One region of the Serratia plymuthica genome, then DNA from elsewhere that is predicted to be linked to it. Evidence: predicted binding sites of a transcription regulator. Region 1 holds the regulator's gene; each other region holds the start of a gene.
The links. The regulator CRP, encoded in region 1, controls carbon source genes, mostly activating them, when cyclic AMP is high. The targets are predictions, from matches to a motif close to ATGTGANNNNNNTCACAT.
Positions count from the first base shown of each region.

Region 2: a site for CRP is predicted at 5,709-5,726, ahead of JK621_RS10740 (maltoporin). Genes of this name have one in related genera too.
Region 3: a site for CRP is predicted at 3,022-3,039, ahead of JK621_RS24470 (sugar transporter). Genes of this name have one in related genera too.
Region 4: a site for CRP is predicted at 2,654-2,671, ahead of yrbN (protein YrbN). Genes of this name have one in related genera too.

Region 1 covers NZ_CP068771.1:3,868,340-3,875,817, forward strand. Annotated here, with positions in the region: gene argD (bifunctional acetylornithine/succinyldiaminopimelate transaminase) at 1-1,083, shown strand, start outside; gene JK621_RS17975 (YccS/YhfK family putative transporter) at 1,122-3,197, opposite strand; gene crp (cAMP-activated global transcriptional regulator CRP) at 3,252-3,884, opposite strand; gene JK621_RS17985 (OsmC family protein) at 4,264-4,671, shown strand; gene JK621_RS17990 (phosphoribulokinase) at 4,717-5,586, opposite strand; gene JK621_RS17995 (YheU family protein) at 5,738-5,971, opposite strand; gene JK621_RS18000 (hydrolase) at 5,968-6,948, opposite strand; gene JK621_RS18005 (LysE family translocator) at 7,067-7,478, shown strand, end outside.
Region 2 covers NZ_CP068771.1:2,254,219-2,261,696, reverse strand. Annotated here, with positions in the region: gene JK621_RS10775 (TIGR00645 family protein) at 64-558, shown strand; gene fabZ (3-hydroxyacyl-ACP dehydratase FabZ) at 816-1,271, shown strand; gene JK621_RS10765 (spermidine synthase) at 1,308-2,096, shown strand; gene JK621_RS10760 (ribbon-helix-helix protein, CopG family) at 2,169-2,363, shown strand; gene JK621_RS10755 (MFS transporter) at 2,418-3,632, opposite strand; gene JK621_RS10750 (TetR/AcrR family transcriptional regulator) at 3,830-4,444, shown strand; gene JK621_RS10745 (LacI family DNA-binding transcriptional regulator) at 4,477-5,550, opposite strand; gene JK621_RS10740 (maltoporin) at 5,818-7,083, shown strand; gene JK621_RS10735 (glucose PTS transporter subunit EIIB) at 7,226-7,478, opposite strand, start outside.
Region 3 covers NZ_CP068771.1:5,280,161-5,287,638, forward strand. Annotated here, with positions in the region: gene livM (high-affinity branched-chain amino acid ABC transporter permease LivM) at 1-474, shown strand, start outside; gene JK621_RS24455 (ABC transporter ATP-binding protein) at 471-1,346, shown strand; gene JK621_RS24460 (ABC transporter ATP-binding protein) at 1,343-2,059, shown strand; gene JK621_RS24465 (aspartyl/asparaginyl beta-hydroxylase domain-containing protein) at 2,098-2,784, opposite strand; gene JK621_RS24470 (sugar transporter) at 3,100-4,287, shown strand; gene JK621_RS24475 (MFS transporter) at 4,297-5,832, opposite strand; gene JK621_RS24480 (LysR family transcriptional regulator) at 5,986-6,885, shown strand; gene JK621_RS24485 (nuclear transport factor 2 family protein) at 7,042-7,419, opposite strand; gene JK621_RS24490 (DUF2164 domain-containing protein) at 7,416-7,478, opposite strand, start outside.
Region 4 covers NZ_CP068771.1:246,619-254,096, forward strand. Annotated here, with positions in the region: gene pnp (polyribonucleotide nucleotidyltransferase) at 1-1,423, shown strand, start outside; gene nlpI (lipoprotein NlpI) at 1,552-2,436, shown strand; gene yrbN (protein YrbN) at 2,684-2,758, shown strand; gene JK621_RS01215 (DEAD/DEAH family ATP-dependent RNA helicase) at 2,748-4,718, shown strand; gene yedE (selenium metabolism membrane protein YedE/FdhT) at 4,866-6,080, shown strand; gene yedF (sulfurtransferase-like selenium metabolism protein YedF) at 6,077-6,316, shown strand; gene JK621_RS01230 (helix-turn-helix transcriptional regulator) at 6,325-7,191, opposite strand; gene JK621_RS01235 (MFS transporter) at 7,313-7,478, shown strand, end outside.

The DNA of each region.
Region 1 (7,478 bases):
TTCTCCGGTGGCATTGCGGTCACGGCGCTAGGGCACTGCCACCCTGCCTTGGTTGAGGCGCTGAAGCAGCAGGGCGAAACCTTGTGGCATACCAGCAACGTCTTCACCAATGAGCCGGCACTGCGCCTGGCAGGCAAACTGATTGATGCCACCTTTGCCGATCGGGTATTTTTCGCCAACTCAGGCGCGGAAGCCAATGAAGCGGCCTTCAAGCTGGCGCGTCATTACGCCATTAACCGCCACAGCCCCTATAAAACCAAAATCATCGCGTTTTATAACGCCTTTCACGGCCGTACGCTGTTCACCGTTTCGGTGGGCGGGCAGGCCAAGTATTCCGATGGTTTTGGCCCAAAACCGGCGGATATCGTGCACGTGCCGTTCAACGATCTGGCGGCGGTAAAAGCGGTGATGGACGATCATACCTGCGCGGTGGTGATGGAACCTATTCAGGGCGAAGGCGGGATAACCCCGGTGGACGCTGAATTCCTCAAAGGCGTGCGCGAACTGTGCGATAAGCACCAGGCACTGCTGGTGTTCGACGAAGTGCAAAGCGGCATGGGGCGCAGCGGCAAACTGTTCGCCTATATGCATTATGGCGTGACGCCGGATATTCTCACCACCGCCAAAGCGTTGGGCGGCGGTTTCCCGGTCAGCGCCATGCTGACCACGGAAGAGATTGCTTCGGTGATGCAGGTGGGCACCCATGGCACCACTTACGGCGGTAATCCGCTGGCCTGTGCGGTGGCGGAAGCGGCGCTGGACGTGATCAATACCCCGGAAGTGCTGAGCGGCATCGAACAGCGTCATCTTCTGTACGTGCAGGCATTGCGGAAAATCGGCGAGAAATACGGTATTTTCAGCGACATTCGCGGTATGGGCCTGCTGATTGGCGCCGAACTGACGCCAGCGTATCACGGCAAGGCGCGCGATTTCCTCACCGCCGCCGCCGCGCGTGGGCTGATGATCCTCAACGCCGGCCCTAATGTGATCCGCTTTGCGCCTTCGCTGGTTGTGGAGCTGAAAGACATCGACGATGGCATGGCGCTGTTTGAACTGGCGGTGCAGGACGTGATTAACGCTTAATCTTATCTCGGGATGACAAGGGGCGCCGCAGGGCGCCCTTATTGATCGCGCAGTTTGCGTTTCAGCCAGATGCCGTGATGCGGGCGCTGGCGCCAGGCCAGCGACGAAATGGTGTGCATGACGCTCAGGTGAGACAGGATGCGGCGCAGGTGGCGCTCCATCTCGGTGACCGGCATTTCCGGGTGCAAATCCGGTGGCTGCATGATGCTGTTGCTGCCGCTCGGCCCGTCGTATTCCAGCCGCTGCTGGCAGCTTTGCAGCGCGATCTCGCAGGTTTGCAGATACTCCTGCGCCAGCTTCGGCGTCAGCATATAGTGCTCGCGCGCCAGAATGGTCATGGCGTTCAGGTGTTCGACAATAAATTGACTGTGCGTCACCCACAGGCGCATATCTGCCAGATAGCTGGATTCAAACCCCGGCTCCTGCATCGCCTGGTTGAGCGAGGTGAACAGCGCGTTGTGCGCCTGGTTCACCTGCATGCGCGCGTAAGCCAGCGCGCTGGGATCGGGTTCCTGCTCTTCCAGCAGCAGGCGCAGCGCCTGTTGATCTTTCTCCAGCGCCTGATGGGCGTTCTTGCGCAGCAGGCCGCTTTGCCATTGTGGCCACAGCCAGATGGTGCCGCCGAACACCAACACGCAACCGATCAGGGTATCGATCAGACGAGGGATCAGGAAATGCGTGCCGTTCAACGCCAGCAGTTGCAGGGTATAGACCGCCGTCACCGTAAAGCCTATCACCGCCAGCCCGTAGTTTTTACGCGAAACCAGATAGGCTGCCAGCGTGATGACCAACATCACGCTCAGGGTCGCGCCCTCGGGCATTTGCAATTGCAGCAACCCGGCGGCGATCACCAGCCCGGCCAATGTGCCGAGCGCACGGTGCTGGATGCGTACCCGAGTCGCGTTATAGCCGTTCTGGCTTACCAGCATGATGGTCAGCAGGATCCAGTAAGGCTTTGGCAGGTTGAAAAACATGCCCAGGCTGCTGCCTGCCGCCAACATCACGCCTAACCGGGCCGCATTGCGCAGGGCGTTGGATTTGAGTGACAGGTAGCTGAACAGCGCCGGCCAGAACGGCAGGCGGTTTTGATTGGCCATCAGATCACGGCGATATAACGGATGCTGGGTGCGCAGCAGGCGAGCGATGCGGCTGAAGTGGTAGTAACAGAACTGGCCCACCGGGTTGTCGGGGTGTTGTGCTGCCACTTTTTCCAGGGCCGCCAGCTCGTGGGTCATACTGAAGCGCTGGGAGTATTGATGGTAGAGAATATCGTGCGCCACCGTGCGCAACCGGCCGGCAATCACCTGCGCATTGCGGCGGATAATCGCCTCGGCCTGGCTCTGCTCCACCAACTTTTGCACTTCTTCCGGCAGGTGCAGGCTGACGGTAATGTGTTCCTGTAAATCCAGCGCGACCTGAAAGGTTCGCTGCAGGCGTTTTTGCTCGAGATTATTGGCGTGCGGCAAAAAGTTGAGCTGCTGATACAGCAGGCTGATCAGGTCCATCACTTTTTGCTGGCGCACCAGCAGTGGCGGTAACGCGGTTTGCGGATCGGTATGTTGGGTTAACAGGGAATACTTGGCTTCGAAGTAGTCCGCCAGTTCCAGATAAAGCTGGCTCAGCGATTCGCGCATCGGCTGTTCTTTCCACAGCTTGAACCAGAACCAGGTGAACAGGCCGTACCAGGCCGTCCCCACCACATACAGCACGGGGGCGTACCACAGCGGTACCGTGCCGGCCATGCTGAGCGAAAAGATGGCGGCGATCAACGCGGCGGGGAGCAGGCGGGCATGCAACGGGCTGATTTCGCCGCTGACGCCGAGCAGCAGAGCCAGGCCGAGCATCAACGCCGGCAGCGGCAGTTGCCACAGCAACGCCTGCTGCAGCAACAGGCTGCTGAGTGCAAACAGTGAGCCGCCGACGATCAGGCGTTTGAAAAAACGTTTGTGGGGTGTGTCCAGCCCGGCGATGTTACAGCAGGCGGGAACCAGGGAAAACAGCAGGCCGAGTTGCAGGTGGCCGATCAGCAGACCAAAGAGCACTGGCAGACACAGCACCAGCGTTTGCCGCAGTGCGTAATTGACTTCCGGGTGGTAAATCAGTCGACGCCACATGATCGGCCGGGGCATAAAAAAACGGCGCGAATCATCGCGCCGTTTTTTCAGTGATTAACGCGTGCCGTAAACGACAATGGTTTTGCCGTGGGCGGAGATCAGGTTTTGATCTTCCAGCATTTTCAGAATGCGGCCGACGGTTTCACGTGAACAACCGACGATCTGGCCAATTTCCTGGCGGGTGATTTTGATCTGCATGCCGTCTGGGTGAGTCATGGCATCGGGCTGCTTCGCCAGGTTCAGCAACGTTTGCGCGATGCGGCCGGTAACGTCCAGGAAGGCGAGGTTACCCACTTTCTCCGAGGTTACTTGCAGGCGGCTTGCCATCTGCGCTGACAGGCGCATCAGGATATCCGGGTTGACCTGAATCAGCTGGCGGAATTTCTTGTAGGAAATCTCAGCCACTTCACAGGCGGTCTTCGCCCTGACCCAGGCGCTACGCTCCTGGCCTTCTTCAAATAATCCAAGCTCGCCGATGAAATCCCCCTGGTTAAGGTAGGACAGGATCATCTCTTTACCTTCTTCATCTTTAATCAGCACCGCGACGGAGCCTTTTACGATGTAGTAAAGCGTTTCGGCTTTTTCACCTTGGTGAATCAGCGTACTTTTGGATGGATATTTGTGGATATGGCAATGAGACAGGAACCATTCGAGTGTAGGGTCTGTTTGCGGTTTGCCGAGAACCATTCGCTGTTATCCTCTGTTGTTATCGCTGCCTTGTGTCACAGGGGTCAGAGTTCCCTGTAAAACGTGCTGTCGCCGTTGTTTTAAGGGTGGCTGGCAGCAGGTTTTGAGGCGTGTCATGAATATACGCTGTCGCTCTAGCATATTAACTTGCCGGGAGCGCTGCAAGCTACATTCTATTAACATACCGGTAAAGGAGCCTTTCTCTGGGAGTTTCCCTGAAATCAGTGTCCCGGAAAGATTTATTGCGGCTCTGTTTGTAGCACAGAGTGAGGCGGGTGTCTCGTGTTGTCTTGCTCGCGCATGATTAGCATCAGGTTCCGTTGCCAGTTTCTATGCGAAAGCGTACCCTGATTTTAAGAAATTAACCGGAGTGACCAGCATGCAGGCGAGAGTTAAGTGGGTAGAAGGGTTGACGTTTCTGGGTGAGTCCTCGTCCGGTCATCAGGTATTGATGGATGGCAACGCCGGCGATAAAGCACCCAGCCCAATGGAAATGGTGCTGATGTCGGTGGGCGGATGCAGCGCTATCGACGTGGTGTCGATCCTGAAAAAAGGGCGGAATGACGTGCGTGATTGCGAGGTGAAACTGACCTCCGAACGGCGTGAAGAAGCGCCGCGCGTATTTACCCATATCAACCTGCATTTTATCGTGACCGGCAAAGATCTGACCGACAAGATCGTGGAACGTGCGGTGAATCTCTCCGCCGAGAAATATTGTTCGGTATCGCTGATGCTGAACAAGGCCGCCAGCGTGACCCACAGCTTTGAAATCCGCGCCGTGGCGTAAAACGCGAGCAGAAAGGGGCGCGGCCTGCCGCCGCGCACCGGCCCATTACTCGATTTTTTTGCCTTCCAGCAGTTGCTGCACCAGCGGCGCCATGATCAGCTCCATCGCCAGCCCCATTTTGCCGCCCGGCACGACCAGCGTATTGATGTGCGAGATAAAAGATCCTTGCAGCATCGCCAGCAGGTAAGGGAAATCGATCTGATCCAGACCACGGAAATGAATCACCACAAAGCTTTCATCCAGTGAAGGGATGGCTTTGGCGGCGAACGGGTTGGAGGTATCGACCGTCGGCACGCGCTGGAAGTTGATGTGGGTGCGCGAAAACTGCGGCGTGATGTAGTTGATATAGTCCTCCATCGAACGCACGACCGAATCCATCACCGCCTCACGTGAATGGCCGCGCTCGCCGGTATCGCGGATCAGCTTTTGGATCCACTCCAGGTTAACGATCGGTACCACGCCGACCAGCAGATCGACATGTTTGGCCACGTCGGTATGGTCGGTAACCACGCCGCCATGCAACCCTTCATAGAACAGCACGTCGGTCGGCGCCGGCAGCGCCTCCCACGGCGTAAAGGTGCCGGGTACCTGGTTATAGGGCACCGCTTCGTCGTAGGTATGAAGATATTTGCGTGACCGTCCGGTACCGTTCTTGCCGTACTCGATAAAGCTCTGCTGCAGCAGGCCGAAGTCGTTGGCCTCCGGCCCGAAATAGCTGATATGACGACCCAGATCGCGCGCTTTGCGGATCGCCGCGTCCATTTCCGGCCGGGTATAGCGGTGGAAGCTGTCGCCTTCCAGCTCCGCCGCGCGGATGTTCAACTGCTGGAATATCTTGCGGAACGCCACGCTGGTGGTGGTGGTGCCGGCGCCGCTGGAGCCGGTCACTGCGATAACGGGATGTTTGGCGGACATGGTGGTTGTCACTCCGTGTTAAATGCGCCGGCGTCAGAGTAGGGTTATTGGTCTGTTTGACGCCCTTTCGCCAAGGGCAAAATTCCGCGCGCGGGTTTGCAATGGTTCATTGTTACCTGATTTTTTCCGTCAGTCATAGAACCGGCTGACACTAAATTTCTTCCTGCCCGGCGCGGAACTGCCCGCGTGGCATGATGTTGACGGTTTCATGCAGTTCTGACCACACCAGCAGCACTTCGCCGTTTTGCAACTGGCGGCGAACGTCTTCCACTTTCTGCTCCAGCGAACGTTCGTGTTCGCCGTAGTCGGTGCCCTCGCGCAGCACAAAGGATTCGATCAGGCTGTTCAGCGTCTCGGTTTCCAGTTCTTTCCAGGGGATAATCACGTTGCGGGTTCCAGATAAGGGGAAAGCCAGGATGGAATGCGGTATTCCAGCCACATGTGGGGTTTGCTTAAAGTGCCGCCGACAAAGCCGACGTGGCCGCCAAACTCGGTCAACTGGTATTCAATGTTGCGCGGCAGGCCGGCGATGTCGGGGATCACTGCGTCGGTCATGAAGGGATCGTCCTTGGCATGGATGATCAGCAGCGGCGTCTGAATTGCCGGTAACAGCGGCAGCGCGCTGCAACGGCGGTAGTAATCGGTGGCGTCGCTAAAGCCGTGGACGCGTGAGGTTATGGCATCGTCAAAATCGCGGATACGGCGCAGCGCCCGGAGTTGCGGCAGTTTGAGCGGCAGGGTATCGGGGTAGTGCAGCAGCTTGCGGGTGGCGTTTTGTTTCAACTGCCCGAGCAGATAGCGCTGATAAACGCGCGAAAACCCTTGATCCATGCGCAATGAGCAGGGCTCCAGCATCAGCGGAGCGGACACGATCACCGCCGCCTGCAACAGGCTCTCTGCCCCTTGCTGCGCCAGGTAGCAGGCCAGCATGTTGCCGCCGAGCGAGACGCCAACCGCCGCCGTCGGCACTTCGCCGTGGCTGGCGCGCAGCCACCGCAGAAAAAAGCGCGCATCCTCCGTCTCTCCGGAGTGATAGATGCGCTGTTTGCGATTCGGTACGCCGCTGCAACCGCGAAAATGCATAACCACCCCGAGCCAGCCTTTTTCACGCCAGGCGTTGAGCAGGCCATGGGCATAGGGGCTGTAGAAGTTGCCTTCCAGCCCATGGAACAGCACCACGCGCGGCTTGCCGGCGGCCTGCGCCGGATCTTCGCTCCAGGCGAGATCGACAAAATCGCCGTCGGGCAATTCCAGCCGCTGCCAGTGCGGTTTCAACCGCACGCGGCGGCGCACCAGCCGTGGCAGCAGCGTTTGCAAATGTGGGTTACTGGCCCCGGTTAAAGGGCGAAAGGATTCATGCATAACCTGAGTAAAAATCTTATTGGCGGCTATTGTCTGATCAATAGCGCACTGTTAGCTTCGATACCATGAGTTAACAATAATACTGCAAAAAACGCCCCGGGTGAGGAGCACCCGCTTCATGGAACCGAGTTTATTTCTTTCGATGTTAGGCTTCCTGTGGGTTGCCGCGATCACGCCTGGCCCCAACAATATGTTACTGACCACCTCCGGCGCCAACTTTGGCTTTATGCGCTCACTGCTGTTGATGATGGGCATTATGCTCGGCATGCAAAGCATTTTGCTGCTGGTGGCATTCGGCGTCGGTAGCCTGATTTTGGTTTACCCTGCGCTGCACCTGATTCTGAAAGTCCTCGGCAGCCTGTACCTGCTATGGCTGGCGTGGAAAGTCGCTACCGCCGCCTATGAAAAGCTGGAAACCGACGTGGCGCCGCCGCAGCCTATACGGTTGTATCAGGGCTGGCTGTTGCAGTTCCTCAACCCCAAGGCCTGGCTGATGGCATTGGGCGCGGTGGCGAGCTTCAGTCTGGCGG
Region 2 (7,478 bases), 1.6 Mb from region 1:
TGCCTTTCGCCGGGCGTTCTGAGCTATACTGTGCGCCTCTTTTGGTAACAAACTCAGATGATTATGGAACGCTTTTTAGAAAACGCCATGTATGCCTCTCGCTGGCTGCTTGCCCCGGTTTACTTTGGTTTGTCGTTGGCGCTGGTGGCGCTGTCGGTCAAATTCTTCCAGGAGATACTGCATGTTCTGCCGAACATTTTCTCCATAACCGAAGGGGATCTGGTGCTCACCCTGCTTTCGCTGATCGATATGGCGCTGGTAGGTGGCCTGCTGGTCATGGTGATGTTCTCGGGTTATGAAAACTTTGTTTCGCAATTGGATATCAGCGAAGACAAAGAAAAGTTGAGCTGGCTGGGGAAAATGGACGCCACCTCTCTGAAGAGCAAGGTAGCCGCATCCATCGTCGCGATCTCGTCCATTCACCTGTTGCGGGTGTTTATGGATGCCAAGAACGTGCCGGACAATAAGCTGATGTGGTACGTGATTATCCACCTCACCTTCGTGCTTTCCGCTTTCCTGATGGGCTACCTCGATAAAATAACGCGTGATAAAGGCTGATTAACCGCCCTGGCCGTCATCATCCTGATGGCGGCCATTCCCTCCTCGATTAAAAAATCAATATATCAACATCTTACATTGAAATTTTCATCGTCAACTTCATGTGACATTGTCACCATGCATCGCTAATGTTTATCTTGCCGATTTTTCAGTTGGTGCATGAGATGATAATAACATTATAATGCTATTACATTCCCGCCGGGCGCAGAGGCCACCGTTGGCCAAGTTTCGTCCCGCTGACAGGATCCAAATCAATCATGCCGCTGAATGGTAATCCCCTGCAGTACCAGGATGTTCAATCTATCCTGCCACATCGGTTCCCCTGTCTGCTGGTCGACCGCATTCTGCCCGCCGGCACGTCGATTCCTGATGGGCGCTTGAGCGCCATCAAAAACATAACCGCCAATGAACCGACCTTTTGGACCGGTCACCACCAGACCACCGTTTTCCCCGGTATCCTGATGGTGGAAGCATTGGCGCAAAGCACCGGCCTGCTGGCCCACTACTTTCTCGGCCCGCTGTCGCAAGGCGAGCATTACTATTTTGCGGCCATTCAACGCGCCCGTTTCTACCGCTCGGCTCAGCCCGGCGACCAATTGCGCATGGACGTCGTCTTTGTCCGGCAACGGTCCGGCATTGCCCGTTTTTCCGGGATGGCGACGGTCAATGGCCGCCGTATCTGTACGGCCGAATTTATGTGCGCCCGTAAATAAGCCGCCGTTTTATAAAGGAGCCAAAGCGAAGCTACCATGTCGATTGTTGATAAGTTGCTAAACAGTCTTGATTTTTCTCCCCGTGGACAGGTCATCGCCCGGGAGGAGGATCATTGCGGTGAAATTATCGTTTCTGACCACAAAGACTACCGTACCCTGCGTTTCGACGGCATTTGCGAGCAGAGCAAAATGTGCATCAGCGCGCCGCAGGTGCCGGTTCACAACTACATAAAAACCATGCTGATGGCGGTGGCCTGGCAGCCGCCTTCGGCGGCGCTGATCCTCGGGCTGGGGGGCGGCAGCCTGGTGCGGGCATTACATGCCTATGATCCCAACATGCTGCTGGATGTGGTGGAACTGCGCCCGGCGGTGGTGTCTGTCGCCCGCCGTTATTTCACCCTGCCCACGGATGACACCGTCACCTTGCACACCCTCGATGCCGCCGATTTTTTACAGGCTCCCGCCACTCGGCGTTATGATTTGATATTTTCCGATCTCTACAGCGCCTTCGCGATGGACCCGCAACAGGGCACGCGTAATTTTCTGGAGCAATGCGCAGGTCGCCTTTCGCCTCAGGGCTGGCTGGTGCTGAATTATCATGAGGTGCCCGATGACAGCACGCTGCTGTATCACAGTTTGCACTGCGCGTTTAAAACCGTTCTTTACTGCGTGGCGCCCAGCGGCAACGTCATTATTTACGCTGCGCCGGGCCATGTTGAGACGCCGCTCAGCCTGCTGCGCCAGCTTGCCGCCGCCGCCGGTCCGACCTTTGGCTGTGATTTAGGTTTTCTGTCGCGCAAAATTGAGCGGTTGCATTTTAACTAGAAACTGTGGTTTGGATAGCCGATTACCCAGCATGCCATTATCATTTGATTATCATCCTCTGGAGGAATCCTCATGGAAAAGAAAACGGCACGACTGACGATACTCATCGATCCGGATAAGAAAAAAGCCCTTGAAGAGCTGTGCCTGCAACAGGACGTCACCCCGTCGCAGGTGATCCGGCAACTGATACGGGACTATCTGCACAAGCATCAGGTGGAATACCCCAGTCAACCGACCCGTTCCAATCCCCGGGTAGATAACACCTGATCCGAGGATTGAAGCCGGATGGCGCACGGAATGCGCCATCTGCAACCGCCAGGTTCAGCCCTGGCGTCTTCCCGCGGAGAATCCGTGCCCTTTGGCCGCGGCCGCGACCGCCAACGCGCCCAACAGAAGCACCAGCGTTGCCCAGGGAAAAAACGCCGGGCCGTACCGATCAAGCAAGATCCCGCCGAAAATGCCGCCGCCCGCGATGGCGCTGTTCCAGGTGACCACGTTCATGGCCAGCGCCGCATCCGCACCTTCACCGGCGGCATCCGCCAGTGCGGTCTGCAGTAGCGTCGCCGCACCGCCGAAACTCAACCCCCACAGTGCCATACCGACACAAATCACCCGCGCGTTCTGGAACCCCAAGCCCAACAGCACGCTGGTGGTGGCGAAGAGCGCAAGGCTGGTCAGCACCGCCGTTCTCAGGTGGCTGTCAACCACCCGGCCGGTGATCCAGATCCCCACCAGCGCCGCCAACCCGAAAATAAGCAATACCGCATCAGCACGGTCGCCAAGGCCTGCCGGCGTAATAAAAGGCGCAACGTAGGTATAGAGAATGTTATGAGCGAACATCCACAGCACCACCACGCCCAATACCGATCTGACGCCGGGTGTCATCCACACCTTGTACAGCGGCATCCGTTTGGTTCCCGTCTGCCCCGGATAATCCGGCACCTTTGCCAGCACCCAAAGGATTAACGCCAACGACAGCAACGACATAACGCCAAAGGCGGTGCGCCAACCGACCACCGACCCCAGCCATGTCCCGAGCGGCACGCCCAGCGACAGCGCTACCGGTGCGCCCACCATCGCCACCGCCATCGCTTTGCCCTGAAAATGAGGCGCCACCATCCGGCGCGCATAGCCGGCGAGCAGGCTCCATGCCAGCCCCGCCGCCGCACCGGCAAAAAAGCGCGCCGTCAGCGTAACCACAATGCTGCCCGACATCGCAGTGATCGAGTTAAAGAGAAAAAACCCCACAATAGTCAACAGCAAAACGTTGCGCCGCCGCCAACGCTGAGTGGCGAGCGTCAATGGAATGGCAGCCAGTACCGAACCCAGCGCGTAGGCGGTGATCATCTGTCCGGCAAGCGAAGGCGACACCTGTAGGCCAGGTGCGATCTGGGCCAGCAAACCGGCGGGGAGCGTTTCGGTAGCAATGCAAATAAATCCCGTCATGGCTAATGCCAGCAGCGCGGCAATCGGCAGACGCTGAGCCTCCTCGGGGATCGCTCCGGCATCACTGCAATGGGTAGTTGTTTGGTTCATGGTTTATCCATTTATGTATCGATCGGTATAAATATAAGCGACAGCGAAATGCACTCTTTTGCCAAGGTGCATGTCGGTCAGTACGTCACTGGAATTGATTTATGTATCGAGTGGTATAATTATGCTAAGGAGCTATCATCTGAGTGTCAACAAGATTTATACTGATCGGTATGTAACTTACAAACAGGGAGTCAGTCATGGCACAAATGGGTCGCCCTCGCCGGTTCGACCGCGACGAGGCCGTTCAGCAGGCATTGCATCTGTTTTGGCAGCACGGGTATGAGGCCACTTCTCTGGCTCAGCTTAAAGCGCAGATTGGCGGCGGCATCAGCGCGCCCAGTTTTTATGCCGCCTTTGGTTCGAAAGAGGCGCTGTTCAGAGAGGCGGTAGCCTGCTATCTCAACAGCTATGGGCGGGTCAATGATGCGCTCTGGGATGATTCCCTCCCCCCCAGAGAGGCGATTGAAACCTCACTGCGCCGCTCGGTGAAGATGCAGTGTGAAGATAAACATCCCAAGGGGTGCATGGTTGCATTGGGCGTAATGTCAGGCGGTGCGGAGGAGCATTCGGCGGTCCTGAAGCCGCTTGCCGATTCGCGCCGGCGTACGCTGAACGGTTTTATTCACTGCATCAAAAGAGGCATTGCCAGCGGCGAACTGGCCAAGGATACCGACGCTGCCGCCATCGCCACTTTGTTTGACAGCTTCCTGCTGGGCGTTTCGACGTTGGCGCGCGACGGCGTCAGTCATTCGGTGCTCGATAGCGCAGTCACAGCCTTGCTGCCGATTTGGGACGCAAACGCCGGAGCCTGATCATACCGATGTCGAACAGCGCCGGAGCGCGATCACTGCTCCAGGCGTTGCGCCAACAGACGCAGCTGTTCGGCAATCTGCTTCAGGTCCTTGTCGTTATGTTCGCGCGGCCCGGTGGAATTGCGGATCACCAGCTTTGCCGACAGAATCGAGGACGCGCGCGACAGCTCGCTCTCGCTGGTGTTGAGCACCTTCCTGACCGCTTCCTTGCCCTGCAAATCCAGATCCAGCGAGACGGTGGTCAGCGCCGGGTAGAAGAAGGCGCTTTCATAAGCATCGTCATAGCCAATCACCGATTTTTGCCCCGGTATCGGCAGTTGGTTCTGATGGAAGGCGCTTAGCAGCCCGAGCGCCATTTGGTCATTCCCCACCAGCACCGCCGAGAAATGCGGGGTCTCGCGCAGCATCTGCAATGCGCCGGCGTAACCGCTTTGCGCATCCCAGTTGCCGTGCAGCACAGTGACCGGCGTCAGGCCATAATCCTGCAGCGCTTCCTGCCAGTTCTTCAGTCGCAAATTGGCCGAAATGGAGTATTGCGGCCCCGCCAGCAAGGCAAAGTCGCGGTGCCCCAGTTCGTACAGGTACTTGACGCTGGCGCGGGTGCCGTCCGCCGGGTTGAACGAAACGTTAAACACCGAACTGTAAGGGTCAACGTCGAGGAACAGGCAAGTAATGTCATCGTTGTCCGCGGCGATTTTCTCCGCCACCGCCGTCTCCAGCGGTACGTTGATGATGACCTTTTCTACCCGCTGCGATTTGAGATCGTTGATCGAATCCTGTATGCCATGATTGACGTTCTCATCAATCATTGAAATCAACACCTGATAACCTTCCGCATTGGCGTAACGCTTTACCGCCGCCGCCACCTGCGAAGGGGCATGCAGAGCCAGGGAGATGGTGACCAGCCCCAGCGTTCGGCTCTGTTTGCCCACCAACTGCTGCGCCAGGCGATTGGGCACGTACCTGAGCAATTCAATGGATTGCTCAACCTTGCGACGCGTGGCTTCAGAGACATTGGCAGACTTGTTCAACACCCGTGAAACCGTCTGGTAAGACACGCCGGCATGACGGGCAACATCTTCTAACGTGGTGCTTTTCGACTTCATAATCCGTTCCCTGTGATTGCTCTGGACTGATTGTAACAGGCGCCCCCCTCACCGCATAGTTACCCCGATCACATCCATCAAATTTCAAAAAAAGTTATTCGTTCACATAACCAGCCTTAGTGATCTTTCTCACTAACCGTTACAAATCCTGCTGTTTTATTTGCACTAAATCACAATAAATCAATAACGCGATTGTTTGTTGTCATGATTAGCCATTCTATTGCTGCGTGGATGTGAACGTAATACAAAAAACATAATGAGGCATACATGAAAACAAGACTACGCACATTGTCTGTCGCTTTGGCGATGGCGCTTTCCTCACCGGTCGCTTTTGCCGTCGAAACCCCAGGGATCGATTTCCATGGCTATCTGCGTTCCGGGGTCGGCGTATCCCAGGATGGTGGATTGGAAGAATGGCAGAAGAACAAAATTGGCCGCCTGGGCAACGAATCCGATACTTACGGTGAAGTTGAACTGGGCAGCGAAGTCTACAAAAAGAACGACGTCAGCTTCTATCTCGACACTATGGTCAGCATGGTGTCGGACGGTTCAAACGACAACGAAACCACGCTGGGAGATGACGCGCAATTCGGGCTGCGTCAGCTTAATCTGCAAATCAAGGGGCTGATCCCGGGCGACCCGAACGCGGTGATTTGGGGCGGCAAGCGCTATTATCAGCGCCACGACCTGCACATCATCGATACCAAATACTGGAACATTTCGGGTGCCGGCGCCGGCGTGGAAAACCTCTCCTTCGGGCCGGGCGCCATCTCCGTAGCCTGGATCCGCGGTGACGGCAACGACGTGGATTACCGTGTCGACAACACCAACGACCTCAACATCAACTATCTCGACCTGCGCTATGCCGGCTGGAAGCCGTGGACCGGCGCCTGGACCGAGTTTGGTATCGACTATGCGATGCCGAACCCGACCAACAAGCAAAAAGAGTACGGCGGCCTGTACGACGCGGAAAACGGCGTGATGCTGACCGGCGAGATCAGCCAGGACATGCTGGGCGGCTATAACAAAATGGTGTTGCAGTACGCCACCAAAGGGTTGGCGCAGAACATGGTGTCCCAGGGCGGCGGTTGGTATGACGTCTGGAACAATACCCGCGATGCCACCGGTTACCGGGTGATCAATACCGGTCTGATCCCGATTACCGATAAGTTCTCCCTTAACCACGTGTTGACCTGGGGCTCCGCCAACGACCTGAGCGATGCGATCGACAAAAGCAACCTGATCTCTCTGGTGGGCCGGGCGCAGTACCAGTTCACGCAGTACGTACGCGGCATTGGCGAAGCCGGCGCTTTCTACCAGAAGGATGACCACAAAGACGGTAGCCACTACAAGCAAGGCGGCGAGAAGTACACGCTGGCGTTGGGGCTGGCGGATGGGCCGGAATTCATGTCCCGCCCTGAATTGCGCGTATACGCCTCCTATCTCAATGATTCAGAGCAAGGCAATTCATTCAAGGACGGCACCGCCAGCAATACCTGGAACTTTGGCGTGCAGGTTGAAGCCTGGTGGTAACAGGCTTGCATCAGGGTAAATAACGACTCTTGCTTCATTGGCAGTACTTAATTATCTCATCATTATCTCCTGTGTCTTTGACGACGCTCTCCGGTTGCTGTCGTCCATTGGTAACCACCCAAAGGTGGTTACCAATTATTTTTTATTCCTGATGATTAACCGAAAAACGCTCCGCCAGTAATTTACGCAAATTATCCGACTGCTTGCCAAATATCGCGTGCACCTCCTGACCAATAATAATCACCCCCAAAGCGCCCGACTGCTGCAAGCCTTCCGTATCGACCTTGGCTAAATCCGTCACCGTCACGCGCAAGCGGGTAATACAGGCATCGACATGCCGGATATTTTCTCGGCCGCCTAAATGCTGCATCAGCGTTTTTAAAAAAGACATATCG
Region 3 (7,478 bases), 1.4 Mb from region 1:
TATGCGGTGCTGTTCCTGGTGGTGCTGCTGGTGCTGTACATCAAACACCGGCTGACGCGTATGCCGATTGGCCGCGCCTGGGAGGCGTTGCGCGAGGATGAAATCGCCTGCCGTTCGCTTGGCCTGAACCACGTGCTGGTGAAGCTGTCGGCCTTTATGATGGGCGCTTCCACCGCCGGTCTGGCCGGGGTGTTTTTCGCCACCTATCAGGGGTTCGTCAATCCGACATCCTTCACCTTCTTTGAGTCGGCGTTGATCCTGGCTATCGTGGTGCTGGGCGGCATGGGGTCAACCATCGGCGTGGTGCTGGCGGCGTTTGTGCTCACGGTGGCGCCGGAACTGCTGCGCAGCTTTGCCGAATACCGGGTGCTGCTGTTCGGCGTGCTGATGGTGGCGATGATGATCTGGCGGCCGCGCGGGCTGGTCCGTATCAGCCGCACCAGCTTTGCGCCGCGTAAGGGGGTGGCGCCATGAGCGACGCTATCTTGCGGGTTGAGCATCTGATGATGCATTTTGGCGGCATCAAGGCGCTGAACGACGTGAATCTGTCGGTTGAACGCGGTTCCATCACCGCATTGATTGGCCCTAACGGCGCCGGAAAAACCACGGTGTTCAACTGCCTGACCGGTTTCTACCGCGCCACCGGCGGCGCGATCCTGCTCAATACCCATAAGCGGCCGACCGACGTTATCCGGGTGTTGGGGCAGAAATTCCGCGCCGGCGACTGGGTTAACCCAAAGCGGCTCGGTTCGCGCGTCTACTATAAAATGTTCGGCGGTACCCATCTGGTCAATCGCGCCGGGCTGGCGCGCACCTTCCAGAATATCCGGTTGTTCCGCGAGATGTCGGTGGTGGAGAATCTGCTGGTGGCCCAGCACATGCTGAGCAACCGCAATTTGATCGCCGGCGTGTTCAATACGCCCGGTTATCGCCGGGCGGAAAACGACGCGCTGAACCGCGCCTTCTACTGGCTGGAGGTGGTGGAGCTGACGGACTGCGCCAACCGGCTGGCGGGGGAGATGTCCTACGGCCAGCAGCGGCGGCTGGAGATCGCCCGCGCCATGTGCACCACGCCGGAGATGATTTGTCTCGACGAACCTGCCGCCGGGCTGAACCCGGTGGAGACGGCGACGCTGAGCCGCATTATCCGTTTTCTGCGCCAGCATCACGGCATTACGGTGCTGTTGATCGAACACGACATGGGCATGGTGATGGAGATTTCCGATCGGGTGATCGTGCTCGATCACGGCGACGTCATCGCCGAGGGTACGCCGAAAGAAATTCAGCATAACGATACGGTGATCGCCGCTTACCTTGGTGCGGATGAAGAGGAGCTGGCGGGATGAGCAATGCGATGTTGGAGTTTCGCGACGTAGACGTGTTTTATGGCCCGATCCAGGCGTTGCAGCAGGTGTCGTTGCAGGTGAACGAAGGGGAAACGGTAGCGCTGATCGGCGCCAACGGCGCGGGGAAATCCACGCTGTTGATGTCAATCTTCGGCCAGCCGCGCATCAGCGGCGGGCAGATCCTGTTTCGCGGCGAGGATATCAGCCGGCGTTCCACCCACTACGTTGCCAGCAGCGGCATCGCCCAGGCTCCCGAGGGGCGGCGTATTTTCCCGGATATGAGCGTGGAGGAAAACCTGCTGATGGGCACCATTACCCTGGGCAATCGCTATGTGGATGAAGATTTGCCGCGCATGTTCGATCTGTTCCCGCGCCTGAAGGAGCGGCGCAACCAGCGGGCGATGACCATGTCCGGCGGCGAGCAGCAAATGTTGGCCATTGCCCGTGCGCTGATGAGCCGGCCGAAGCTGCTGTTGTTGGACGAGCCGAGCCTGGGTCTGGCGCCGATCATCGTCAAACAGATCTTCAGCATTCTGCGCGAGCTGACCCGTGGCGGCATGACGTTGTTTCTGGTGGAACAAAATGCCAACCATGCGCTGAAGCTGTCCGATCGCGGCTATGTGATGGTCAACGGTCAAATTCGCCTGACCGGCAGCGGTGCGGAGTTGTTGAGCAATCAGGAGGTGAGGAAAGCCTATCTGGGCGGGATTTGAACCGTTACGCCGGGGGCCGGGAGGCTCCCGGCCAGCGTTCAAAACTGGCGTTGGATCCAGCGCACGTTCAGCCGCACCAGCGCGACGATGCCATTGGACAACCAACGCAGGCTGGCGGGCAAATCGCGGCGACGAATATCCAGCAGCAGCACGGTGCGCACTTCCTCGCTGTCGTTCCACACTTCGTGTTCGAAGGTATCATCCCACAGCATAAATTCCCCCTCGTTCAGCCGGTATTCGCGCCCATCGACCTTCAACACCGCCGCGGGAACGCCGTCGGCGCGTTTGGGCATCGACAGCACCAGATAACCGCGCAGAATGCCACGAAACGGGCCACGGTGCGCCGGCACCTGTTTGCCGGGCGCCAGGAAGGACAGCGAGGCGGAAAGCACGTCCGGTGAGGTGGCGATCAGCCCGGCCAGCGTCGGGCAGCGTTCAAGATTGCGGGTTATCGGCTGGCCATAGGCCTGCATGATAAACATCCGCCAGTCGCGCGCGTCGTTGGCGGAGATCGACGCCTGTTCGCTCATGATCTCGTGAAAACGCGGGATATTGCGCAGATCCTGGGCAACGCTCAGCGCCTCATCACGTATCTGCGGCCAGGCTGCGGTAAAACGTTGTGCGTCGGGGAACAGGCGGTCGCTGTCGAGTACCGGCGCGCCGGAGATGCGGCGATCGTAAATACCGCGTAACCGCAGCACTGCCCAATCATAGATAAATGACATGGTGTCCTCGTTAGATAAGATGCGACTGCCGGGCGATCAACAACTGTAAGAAAAACGGTATAGGTTCAATAGATTAGTATAGCCTTTCGCCATGTGAGAATAGTAGTGGCCGGTGACGATACCGGCAGGGAGAAGCGGGGGATCGGCTCGACAGATTTACCGGCAACGGGCGTTCCCGTTCGGCAGCGAACCCGGTGTTTGCCTGAGTATGTTGTCGAAAAATACAGCACAATAAAAATGTGACGCATATCGCATTTTAACCGGCGGTTGGTTAAAATATCGCTACTGCTCGCATCTGTCCGGACCCCGTTAAATATGGAACACACCCACGTCTCGCGCTCGACCGCCTGGTTGCGCGTGGTTGTCCTCGCCATCTCGGCCTTTATCTTCAATACCACCGAGTTTATTCCGGTCGGGTTATTGAGCGATATCGCCCAAAGTTTCTCGATGCAAACCGAGCAGGTCGGGCTGATCATCACGATTTACGCCTGGATCGTCGCCGCCGCCTCACTGGTGTGCATGTTGCTGACCAGCAAGATTGAGCGCCGCAAACTGCTGATCGGGGTGTTTGTGCTGTTTATTGCCAGCCATGTGTTGACCGCCGTGGCGTGGAACTTCACCACGCTGGTGATTTCCCGCGCCGGGGTGGCGCTGGCCCACTCGGTATTCTGGTCGATCACCGCCTCGCTGGCGATTCGCGTGGCGCCGGCGGGCAAGAAAGCGCACGCGTTGAGCATGCTGGCGGGCGGCACCGCGCTGGCGATGGTGCTTGGCCTGCCGTTGGGGCGCATCGTCGGCCAGTTGCTGGGGTGGCGCATGACCTTTATCGGCATTGCGGTCTGCGCCACCTTCGCGCTGGCGCTGCTGTGGCGCTTGCTACCGGTACTGAAAAGCGAGCATTCCGGTTCGCTGGCCAGCGTGCCTGTGCTGTTTAAGCGCCCGGCGCTGGTTCGCCTGTATATGCTGACCATTATCGTGGTGACGGCGCATTTTACCGCCTATAGCTATATCGAACCCTTTATCCAGACCGTGGCCGGGCTGTCGGAAAACTTTACCACCCTGATGCTGTTGCTGTTCGGGGCCGCCGGTATTTTCGGCAGCCTGTTGTTCAGCCGTTTCAGCGAACGTTTCCCGTCGGGCTTTTTCATCGGTGCCATCGCATTGTTGATGTCGAGCCTGTTGTTGCTGCTGCCGGCCTCCGGTGACGAAACCCACCTGACGCTGTTGTTTGCGGTATGGGGCGTGGCGATCATGGCGATTGGCCTGTCGATGCAGGCCAAGGTGTTGAACCTGGCGCCGGATGCCACCGACGTCGCGATGTCTATCTACTCCGGGTTGTACAATTTCGGCATCGGCGCGGGTGCGTTGTTGGGCAATCAGGTCAGCCTGCACCTGGGCATGGGCAACATCGGCTTTGTCGGCGCACCGCTGGCGCTGATTGCGCTGGGCTGGTGCCTGTTTAGCTTCTATCGCAGCGAGCGTTTATTGCAGCATCGGGCCTGACGGCTGCGTTTACCTTTCTTGTGCCGCGCCGTCATGCGCATGCAAACGGCCCAATAACATAAATACCAGTAACGCGGTGCCGGCTGCGCCAACTGCCAGCAAATAAAGCAGAGTGCTGAACGCCTGATCATAGATATGCTGTGTTAGCCGGCGTTGGCCGGGCAGCAATGCGGCGGCGTGGTTGAGATCGCCCAGCGCCGCGCGGTTGGCCGCTTCGCTGATGGAGTGCGTACCGGCAGCCCCGGGCAGTGCGTCAAGCAGGCCGCCCTGAATCAGCAAGGCGAGCACCGCGCCGGCAATCGCGATGGCGATGCCATCGGCTGAGACACGTACCGCGTTGAAAATGCCGGTAGCCATGCCCGCCCGCTCTTTTTCCACCACGCTGACCGCCATCGCATCCATCAATCCCCAGGGCAGGCCGATACCGGTGCCGATCAACAGCATCGGTACTATCAGGCCGTTACCGCTATTTTCCGTTAACCCATGAGCGAGCCAGGCCAATCCTGCGGCAGTCAGCAGCAAGCCGATGCCGGAGAGCAGGCCAGAGGTAAAGCGCCGCGCCAACAGTGCTGCGATAAAGGGCACTATCAGCAAGGGCGCCGCCAGGGCAATCATGGTTTTGCCGGCCTCGAATGCGCTCTGCCCGTCAATGCCGATAAAGCGCCCCGGCAGCATGACGATCAGTACCACAAAAAAGAATGCCGGCGAGGCGGCCAGTACCTGAACCCCAATAAAGCGGGGGCGGCGGAACAAGGTCAGGTCGAGCATCGGCCGCGCCACCCGTCTTTCAATCAGCACGAAGCCAATAAACACCCCCAGGGATAACAGCAATGAACCGGCTACCGACAGGCTGCGCCAGCCGTTTTCCGGCGCGAGCAGGATAGCGTAGGTGAATAACGTCAGCGCAGCGGTGAAACTGATCGCGCCGGGCCAGTCCAGCCCCGTCGCATGAGGGTTGCGGGACTCGATGGCCGCGAACAGCACCAGCGCAAACCCCACAACGGCGATCAACGCGGTGGCGATAAACACCCATTGCCAGCCTGCCGTAACCACCAGCCAGCCGGATGCCAGCGGCCCGAAAGCCAGGCCAATGCCGAACGTGGTGCCCAGCAGGCTGAATACCCGGGTGCGGACCGGCCCGTGGAAGGTCTGCGCCAACGATGACATGGCGCCGGCGAAAGCGGCCGCGCCGGCCAGACCTTGCGCCAGCCGCAGGATATCTATCCCCACTACCGAGGGAGAGTAAGGGAGCATCAGCGTCAGGAGGGTGAACGCACCCAGCCCGAGCAGCCAGACGCGCTTGCGCCCATAAATGTCGGTCAGGCTGCCGGCGGCCATCATCGCGCTGCCATAGGTGAGGATATAACCGTTGACCACCCAGCTCAGCTGTACGGCGGTGCCGCCCAGCGACTGGCTGATGGAAGGCAGCACCACCGCCGGGCCGGTGAAGCTCAGAGGAATAAGAATGCCGGTCAGGCAGGCGGCCAGCAATTGCAGCCATACCCGAATCTCAATGCGGTCTGCGGTGGAAGTTATCTGCGTCATGTTTTCATCTTGCACATAATGGAAAGGCCCATAAACGGGGCTGCGCAGCGTGATCACTGCATAGCCACCAACATAATCCCTCCCGTACTGAAGAAAAATAGGCTAAATTTCCATAGATATCGGACAAAAACGTCCAAAATCACAGAGGGCATCATGGACAGTCTCAGCGGTATTCTGGCGTTCGTTCAGGTCGCGGAAACGCGCAGTTTCTCTGATGCCGGTCGGCAATTGGGCATATCCTCCTCCGCCGTGGGTAAAAGCGTGGCGCGCATGGAGGAACGGTTGGAAGTGCGCTTGTTTCACCGCAGTACCCGAAGTGTGACGTTGACGGCCGAAGGCGCGTTGTTTCTGGAACGCTGCCGCCGTATTTTGGCGGAAATAGCCGCCGCCGAGCTTGAACTTGCGGACACCCGGGCCGCGCCACGCGGCAAGCTGCGCATCAGCCTGCCACTGGTCAGCGGTTTGATGATGCCGGTGCTGACGGCTTTTATGCATCGGTATCCGGATATCGAGCTGGATGTGGATTTTTCCGACCGTCTGGTCGACATCGTTGAAGAAGGGTTTGACGCGGTGGTGCGCACCGGCGAACCGGCCGATTCACGGCTGGTATCGCGCCGGTTGGGCGTTTTCGAACTGGTGTTGGTGGCGTCGCCGGGCTATTTAAAACGGCGCGGCGTGCCGGAGAAACCTGCGGATTTGCTCAGCCACGCCTGCCTGCAGCATAAATTCCCCACCACGGGGCGGTTTGAATCCTGGCCGCTGCGGCCATTGCCGGGCGAAGCCCTGCCGGAATTGCCGGCCACGATGATCTGCAATACCACCGAGGCACTGTTGCAGGTAGCCCAGGCCGGGCTGGGTATCGCTTGCCTGCCGGATTTTATGGTGCAAGAGTCGTTACAAAGCGGCGAGTTGCGAAGGGTACTTGAGAGCTACACCGATCATCAGGGGACGTTCCGGGTTATTTGGCCGTCCAGTAAATATCTGGCGCCTAAACTGCGCGTTTTTATCGATTTTCTTGGTGAACGGTTACTTTCTCCTGGCATTCCTTTTTGATAACCCATGATGCGGGCGATGTATCTATAATATCGTCGTACAGTACAGATACTTTTCGATGGGTATATTATCAATGGTTAACCCAGGCAGTAATATGCTGCAGGTTTATTTTGATTTTACTTGAAAATAACGCCCCTAAAAGGGGCGATGATTTAGTTATTTTCTATCTTCAAAAGTTTGGAATTGAAGTTTCCAACAGTCGTTAATTTTCATCCAACTTTCAATGAAGTTTATTTTTCGAATGTCACCATTTCTTTCTGTTATTTCAGCCGATCCAGTTATAGATGCTAACCCATCAAAGGTGATGATGTGAACATCAATTTCCTTTCGTTTGATAGCCTCCATCGACATTGGATCTTTTGATTTTAAAAGAGATAGTTTTCTGAGTTGGTGTTTTTTATAAACCAACATTTCGCCGTTAGTCGAAAAGAACCACTCAGCTTCAAGATAATCGAGCATATCAATATTTAGAGAAAAAAATGCGTTGTACCATTCTTTTCTCATTAACTCTAAATTCGATGCAATCTTGGTCAAATTATCCTCTTCAAATCAATTTGCTCTTGTATAACCTCACTATACTTCGAGTGAGTTAA
Region 4 (7,478 bases), 1.8 Mb from region 1:
GGCGCCTGCAGTCAACGAAGCGCTGCACGCGCGCGTTGCAGAACTGGCGGAAAGCCGTCTGGGCGACGCTTATCACATCACCGAAAAACAAGAGCGTTACGCTCAGGTAGATGCGATCAAGAGCAGCGTAATTGAAACTCTGCTGGCACAGGACGAAACCCTGGACGCGTCTGAAATTCAGGACATCCTGGGCAGCGTTGAGAAAAACGTTGTACGTAGCCGCGTGCTGCGTGGCGAGCCGCGTATCGACGGCCGCGAAAAAGACATGATCCGTGGCCTGGACGTGCGCACCGGCGTGCTGCCGCGTACCCACGGTTCCGCACTGTTCACCCGTGGCGAGACTCAGGCTCTGGTTACCGCAACGCTGGGCACCGCTCGCGACGCGCAGAATCTGGACGAGCTGATGGGCGAGAAGACCGACAGCTTCCTGTTCCACTATAACTTCCCTCCGTACTCCGTAGGTGAGACAGGTATGGTGGGTTCGCCTAAACGTCGTGAAATTGGTCACGGTCGCCTGGCGAAACGCGGCGTATTGGCTATGATGCCTAAACCAGAAGATTTCCCGTACACGGTGCGTGTGGTTTCTGAAATCACCGAATCCAACGGTTCTTCTTCAATGGCTTCTGTCTGTGGTGCCTCTCTGGCGCTGATGGACGCAGGCGTGCCAATCAAGGCAGCCGTTGCGGGTATCGCAATGGGCCTGGTTAAAGAACAAGATAACTTTGTCGTTCTGTCCGACATTCTGGGTGACGAAGATCACCTGGGCGACATGGACTTCAAAGTAGCAGGTAGCCGTGACGGTATTACCGCGCTGCAGATGGACATTAAAATTGAAGGCATCACCCGCGAAATCATGCAGGTGGCACTGAACCAGGCCAAGGGCGCGCGTCTGCACATCTTGGGCGTAATGGAACAGGCTATCAGCACCCCGCGTGGCGATATCTCTCAGTTCGCACCGCGTATCCACACAATCCGAATCAACCCGGACAAGATCAAAGACGTGATCGGTAAAGGCGGCTCTGTCATCCGTGCGCTGACTGAAGAAACCGGTACTACCATCGAAATCGAAGATGATGGTACGGTTAAAATTGCTGCTACCGACGGTGAGAAAGCCAAGTTCGCTATCCGCCGCATCGAAGAGATCACCGCAGAGATCGAAGTGGGCCGTATTTACCAGGGTAAAGTTACCCGTATCGTTGATTTCGGCGCATTCGTGGCGATCGGCGGCGGTAAAGAAGGTCTGGTGCACATCTCTCAAATCGCTGACAAGCGCGTTGAGAAAGTGACCGACTACCTGCAAATGGGTCAGGAAGTACCGGTTAAGGTACTGGAAGTTGACCGTCAGGGCCGTGTGCGTCTGAGCATCAAAGAAGCGACAGCGCCAGAAGCAGACTCGTCTGCACCTGCGCCTGAAGCAGAATAACTGTATAGATAGATTTACAGCTCCCCGCCATGGGGTTGGGAGCTGTTCGTATCGCGCGGGTAGGATGCCTGCGTATTAGCAAACGGATGACAGGACGTTCATCCAATGTTTGTCTTCGGGAGTGGGAAATGAAGCCTTTCTTGCGCTGGTGTTACGTTGCGACAGCACTCATGCTGGCAGGATGCAGCAACCATGATTGGCGTAAAGACGAAGTTTTGGCGATCCCGTTGCAGCCAACGCTGCAGCAGGAAGTGATCCTGGCGCGCATGGAACAAATACTTGCCAGCCGGGCACTGACGGACGATGAGCGTGCGCAGCTTTTATATGAGCGCGGTGTGCTGTATGATAGCCTCGGGCTACGTGCACTGGCGCGCAATGATTTCTCGCAAGCGCTGGCGATACGTCCTGATATGCCGGAAGTTTTCAACTACCTGGGCATTTACTTAACGCAGGCAGGCAATTTTGATGCTGCCTATGAAGCGTTTGATTCTGTACTAGAGCTTGATCCAACTTACAATTACGCGCGTTTAAACCGGGGCATCGCACTGTATTATGGCGGCCGCTTCCCGTTGGCGCAGGATGATCTGCAGGCGTTTTATCAAGACGACCCAAACGATCCCTTCCGTTCGTTGTGGCTGTATCTTGTGGAAAGAGAAATCGATCCCAAGAAGGCTGACGTAGCGCTCCAGCAGCGTTATGACAAAGCGAACCGAGGGCAATGGGGATGGAATATTGTCGAATTCTACCTGGGCAACATCAGCGAAAAAACGCTGATGGAAAGGCTCAAGGCAGAGGCAACGGATAACACTTCGCTCGCTGAGCATCTCAGTGAAACTGACTTCTATTTGGGTAAACACTACCTGAGTCTGGGGGACAAGGACACCGCTTCGGCGCTGTTCAAACTGACGGTTGCTAACAACGTTCATAATTTCGTTGAGCACCGCTATGCATTGTTGGAATTGGCGCTGTTGGGCCAAGAACAAGACGACCTATCGGAATCGGACCAGCAATAGCTGACGAACACCTCTACCCAAAAGATTTCAAGTTGCGGCAAGGCGGCAATCGAACGAATCCCTGGGAGCTTAGTTCACTAAGTGACGAGGGTGAGGGAGAGCAGCCAACACAGCGGCGGCTTGGAAGATGAAGGGTAATCAGCCTGATTAACATTGGTTTTATAGCCAAAGTTATCGCCTTAACGGGCGAGGGCTTCTTTGTTCGTTTTATAATCTAATTTGAGCCGGTTCACACTTTTCAATGAAAATGACTGAAAATTTTCTCGACGAGTTATGTAGACTGGCTGCCATTATTAATGAGGCACGTGTACATGACTACTGAGCTTGAAACCTCTTTTGCTGACCTGGGGCTGTCTGCTCCTATCATTTCTGCCCTGACCGATCTGGGCTACGAAAAACCGTCACCGATCCAGGCTGAGTGTATTCCTCACCTGTTGAACGGCCGTGATGTGCTGGGCATGGCGCAGACCGGTAGCGGTAAAACTGCAGCGTTCTCGCTGCCACTGCTGCACAACCTTGACGCTTCCCTGAAGGCACCACAGATTCTGGTGCTGGCACCGACCCGCGAACTGGCGGTTCAGGTTGCTGAAGCGATGACTGATTTCTCTAAACATATGACTGGCGTTAACGTTGTTGCCCTGTACGGCGGCCAACGTTACGACGTGCAGCTGCGCGCCTTGCGTCAGGGCCCACAAATCGTAGTGGGTACCCCAGGCCGCCTGCTGGACCACCTGAAACGCGGCACGCTGAACCTCTCTAACCTGAGCGGTCTGGTGCTGGATGAAGCCGACGAAATGCTGCGCATGGGCTTTATCGAAGACGTAGAAACCATCATGGCGGAGATCCCGGCTGAACATCAGACCGCGTTGTTCTCTGCAACCATGCCGGAAGCGATCCGTCGCATTACCCGTCGCTTCATGAAAGATCCGCAGGAAGTGCGCATTCAGTCCAGCATCACTACCCGTCCGGACATCAGCCAGAGCTACTGGACTGCGCAAGGCATGCGCAAGAACGAAGCGCTGGTGCGTTTCCTGGAAGCTGAAGACTTTGATGCGGCGATCATCTTCGTGCGTACCAAAAACGCGACCCTGGAAGTGGCTGAAGCGCTGGAGCGCAGCGGTTACAGCAGCGCCGCACTGAACGGCGACATGAACCAGGCGCTGCGTGAGCAGACCCTGGAGCGTCTGAAAGACGGTCGTCTGGATATCCTGATCGCCACCGACGTTGCCGCTCGCGGTCTGGACGTTGAGCGTATCAGCCTGGTTGTGAACTACGACATCCCTATGGATTCCGAGTCTTACGTTCACCGTATCGGTCGTACCGGTCGTGCTGGTCGCGCCGGCCGCGCGCTGCTGTTCGTGGAAAACCGCGAACGCCGCCTGCTGCGCAACATCGAACGCACCATGAAGCTGACCATTCCAGAAGTTGAGCTGCCAAATGCAGAGCTGCTGGGTGAGCGTCGTCTGGCCAAGTTCGCCGCTAAAGTACAGCAACAGCTGGAAAGCAGCGATCTGGACATGTACCGCGCGCTGCTGGCTAAACTGCAGCCGGAAGAAGAGCTGGAAATGGAAACTCTGGCCGCAGCACTGCTGAAAATGGCGCAGGGCGAACGTCCTCTGATTCTGCCACCGGATCCGGTATTCAAACCGCGTCAACGTCGTGAGTTCAACGACCGTGACGATCGTGGCTCAGATCGCGGCAACGACCGTCGTCGTGACGCGCGTCCAGACAGCCGTGACGGTGGCGCTGAGCGTCCACGTCGCGAACGTCGTGACGTTGGCGAAATGCAGCTGTACCGCATTGAAGTGGGCCGTGATGACGGTGTGGAAGTTCGTCATATCGTTGGCGCGATCGCTAACGAAGGCGACATCAGCAGCCGTTACATCGGTAACATCAAGCTGTTTGCCGGCCACTCCACCATCGAACTGCCAAAAGGCATGCCGGGCGAGATCCTGTCTCACTTCACCCGTACCCGCATCCTGAACAAGCCGATGAACATGCAGTTGCTGGGCGATGCACAGCCGCATGAACGTCGTGAGCGTCGCGAAGGCGGGGCTCCTGGTGGCGAGCGTCGTGGCGGTGCTCGTCCGTTCAACGGCGAACGTCGCGAAGGTGCCGGCGCCGGTGCTCCACGTCGTTCTTTCAATGAGCGTCGCGAAGGCGGTAACGCCAACGCCGGTGGCGAACGTCGTGGCGGTAACTTCAACCGTGACGGCCAACGCGCACCGCGTCGTGATGATGCCGCTCCGGCTGCACCACGTCGCCGTTTCGGTGATGCATAACGTCTGATTTAGCCGTTCGCGGTTAGTCACACTGAAAAACCAGCCTTCGGGCTGGTTTTTTTATGCCTGAAATTTACCGTTAAGCGCGGTTAAATGGCGTATCCTTTATAAGGTTTTTTCTTATGGATACTACGCACAGGAGATGCCATGAGTTGGCAGCAATTTAAATCTCAATACCTGGTGCGCTTTTGGGCGCCACTGCCGGCGGTGATTGCCGCCGGGATACTCTCGACTTACTACTTCGGCATGACCGGCACCTTCTGGGCGGTAACCGGCGAATTTACCCGCTGGGGCGGCCATTTGTTGCAGGCGTTTGGCCTGCATCCCGAGCAATGGGGCTACTTTAAGGTTATCGGCCTTGAGGGCACGCCGCTGCAACGCATCGACGGTCGGATGATCATCGGTATGTTCGCCGGCTGCATCGCCGCCGCGCTGTGGGCCAACAACATCAAGCTACGCCGGCCACAGCACCGTATCCGCATTGTACAGGCGCTGTTGGGCGGCATTATCGCCGGCTTTGGCGCGCGGTTGGCGATGGGGTGTAACCTGGCGGCGTTTTTTACCGGCATTCCGCAGTTCTCGCTGCACGCCTGGTTCTTCGCGCTGGCAACCGCAGCCGGTTCTTACTTTGGCGCCAAATTTACCCTGCTGCCGCTGTTCCGTATCCCGGTGAAATTGCAAAAAGTGCAGGCGGCTGCGTCGCTGACGCAAAAGCCAGACCAGGCGCGCCGCCGTTTCCGCCTGGGGATGGTGATTTTCTGCCTGTCGCTTGCCTGGTCATTGTGGACGCTGTTTGATGCACCTAAGCTCGGCATCGCCATGCTGTTTGGCATCGGCTTTGGTCTGTTGATTGAACGCGCGCAGATCTGCTTCACCTCGGCGTTCCGCGATCTGTGGATCACCGGCCGCACCCACATGGCGAAAGCGATCATTATCGGCATGGCGGTCAGCGCCATCGGCATTTTCAGTTACGTGCAGCTCGGCGTCGCGCCTAAAATCATGTGGGCCGGCCCCAATGCGGTGATTGGCGGGCTGTTGTTCGGTTTCGGCATCGTGCTGGCCGGCGGTTGCGAGACCGGCTGGATGTACCGCGCGGTAGAAGGGCAGGTGCATTATTGGTGGGTCGGGCTGGGCAATATCATCGGCGCCACGTTGCTGGCTTACTATTGGGACGATTTGGCCCCGGTGCTGGCAACCGACTACGACAAGGTCAACCTGCTGGACACCTTCGGGCCGATCGGCGGCCTGCTGGTCACTTACCTGCTGCTGGCGCTGGCGTTTGCCGCCATGCTGTGGTGGGAGAAACGCTTTTTCCGCGCCAAACCCGACGCGCAGGTGGTTAATTTAAGGAGAGTGTCATGAAACAGGCGGCTATAGTGCCGGATTACCGGCTGGACATGCTCGGCGAGCCTTGCCCCTACCCGGCGGTGGCGACGCTGGAAGCGATGCCGCAGCTTAAACCGGGAGAGATTCTGGAGGTGATCAGCGATTGCCCGCAGTCGATCAATAACATCCCGCTCGACGCGCGCAACCACGGTTACAAGGTGCTGGATATCCAGCAGGACGGTCCGACCATCCGCTATCTTATCCAACGCTGACGCCAGGGTTACTCTGCGCCGCCGGTCAACTGATGCAGGCGGCGTTCACTCTGCTCATCTGCCGGTACATATACCAGCATCCGGTCGCCGTTGCGCGGCGCCGACCACCAGTTATTTTGCCGCAGGCTCATCACCCCCACCAAAGGATGGCGAAAGCGTTTGACGTTGTTGTCGACGCCGCGCACTTCATGCCGTTCCCAGATAGTGCGGAAATCTTCGGAGACCGCCATATAGCGCGCCAGTTGCGCTTCCCAGATCGGTTCACCCAAATGCTCCGCCATCTGAGCGCGGAACATCGCCACCATTTTCGGCATGACTTCATCCCAGTCCAGTTGGCTGGCACGCCAGTGTTCGTGGGTGAACGCCAGATAGATGCAGTTGCGATCTTCCGGCGGCAGCTCGGTCAGTTCGACGCCCATCAGCAAACAATAGGCCCGGTTGAACCCCAGAATATCGAAGCGTGCGTTGGAAATGATCGCCGGCAGCGGGTCGAGCTGATCAAGAATTTTTTGCCCGTATGCCGACAACTGCTCGCAGTCGCCGCTTTGCGTGGCCGCCGGCAAGCTTTGCCCCGCCAGCCTGAACAGGTGGTGAGTTTCCGCTTCGTTGCATTGCAGCGCATTGGCGATAGCGGTCAGCGTTTTTGGCGAAGCTTGAATTGGCCGCCCCTGTTCCAGCCAGGTGTACCAGGTGATGCCAACGTCGGCCAACTGCGCGACCTCTTCACGGCGCAGTCCGGGCGTGCGCCGTTGACGCATGCGCGCAAGCCCCAGTCGGTTGGGGTCCAGGCTCTCGCGGCGCGTGCGCAGAAAAGCGCCCAACAGCTTGCGGTTATCGGCGTGAACGGCAGCGGTAATGCGGGTAGTTACGGGCATGAATAATTTACTCCTGCAACGAGACCGGTAGTTTTTATACCATGATAATCAAGAACTGGTACCCGTGTATTTTAAAGGTGATGCTAATCACATTCCTGGGTTAACACAATGGATGAGAACAATGAGCGCACCTTCAACGGCGGCCAAGCTGGGCCGCGCGGGGTTGATTATTTTGTTGGCGGGGCAGTTGCTGCCGATGATCGATTTTTCCATCGTCAATGTCGGGCTGGATGCGATAGCACGGTCGTTGGGGGCCAGCCCGGCACAGCTGGAACTGATTGTGGCGG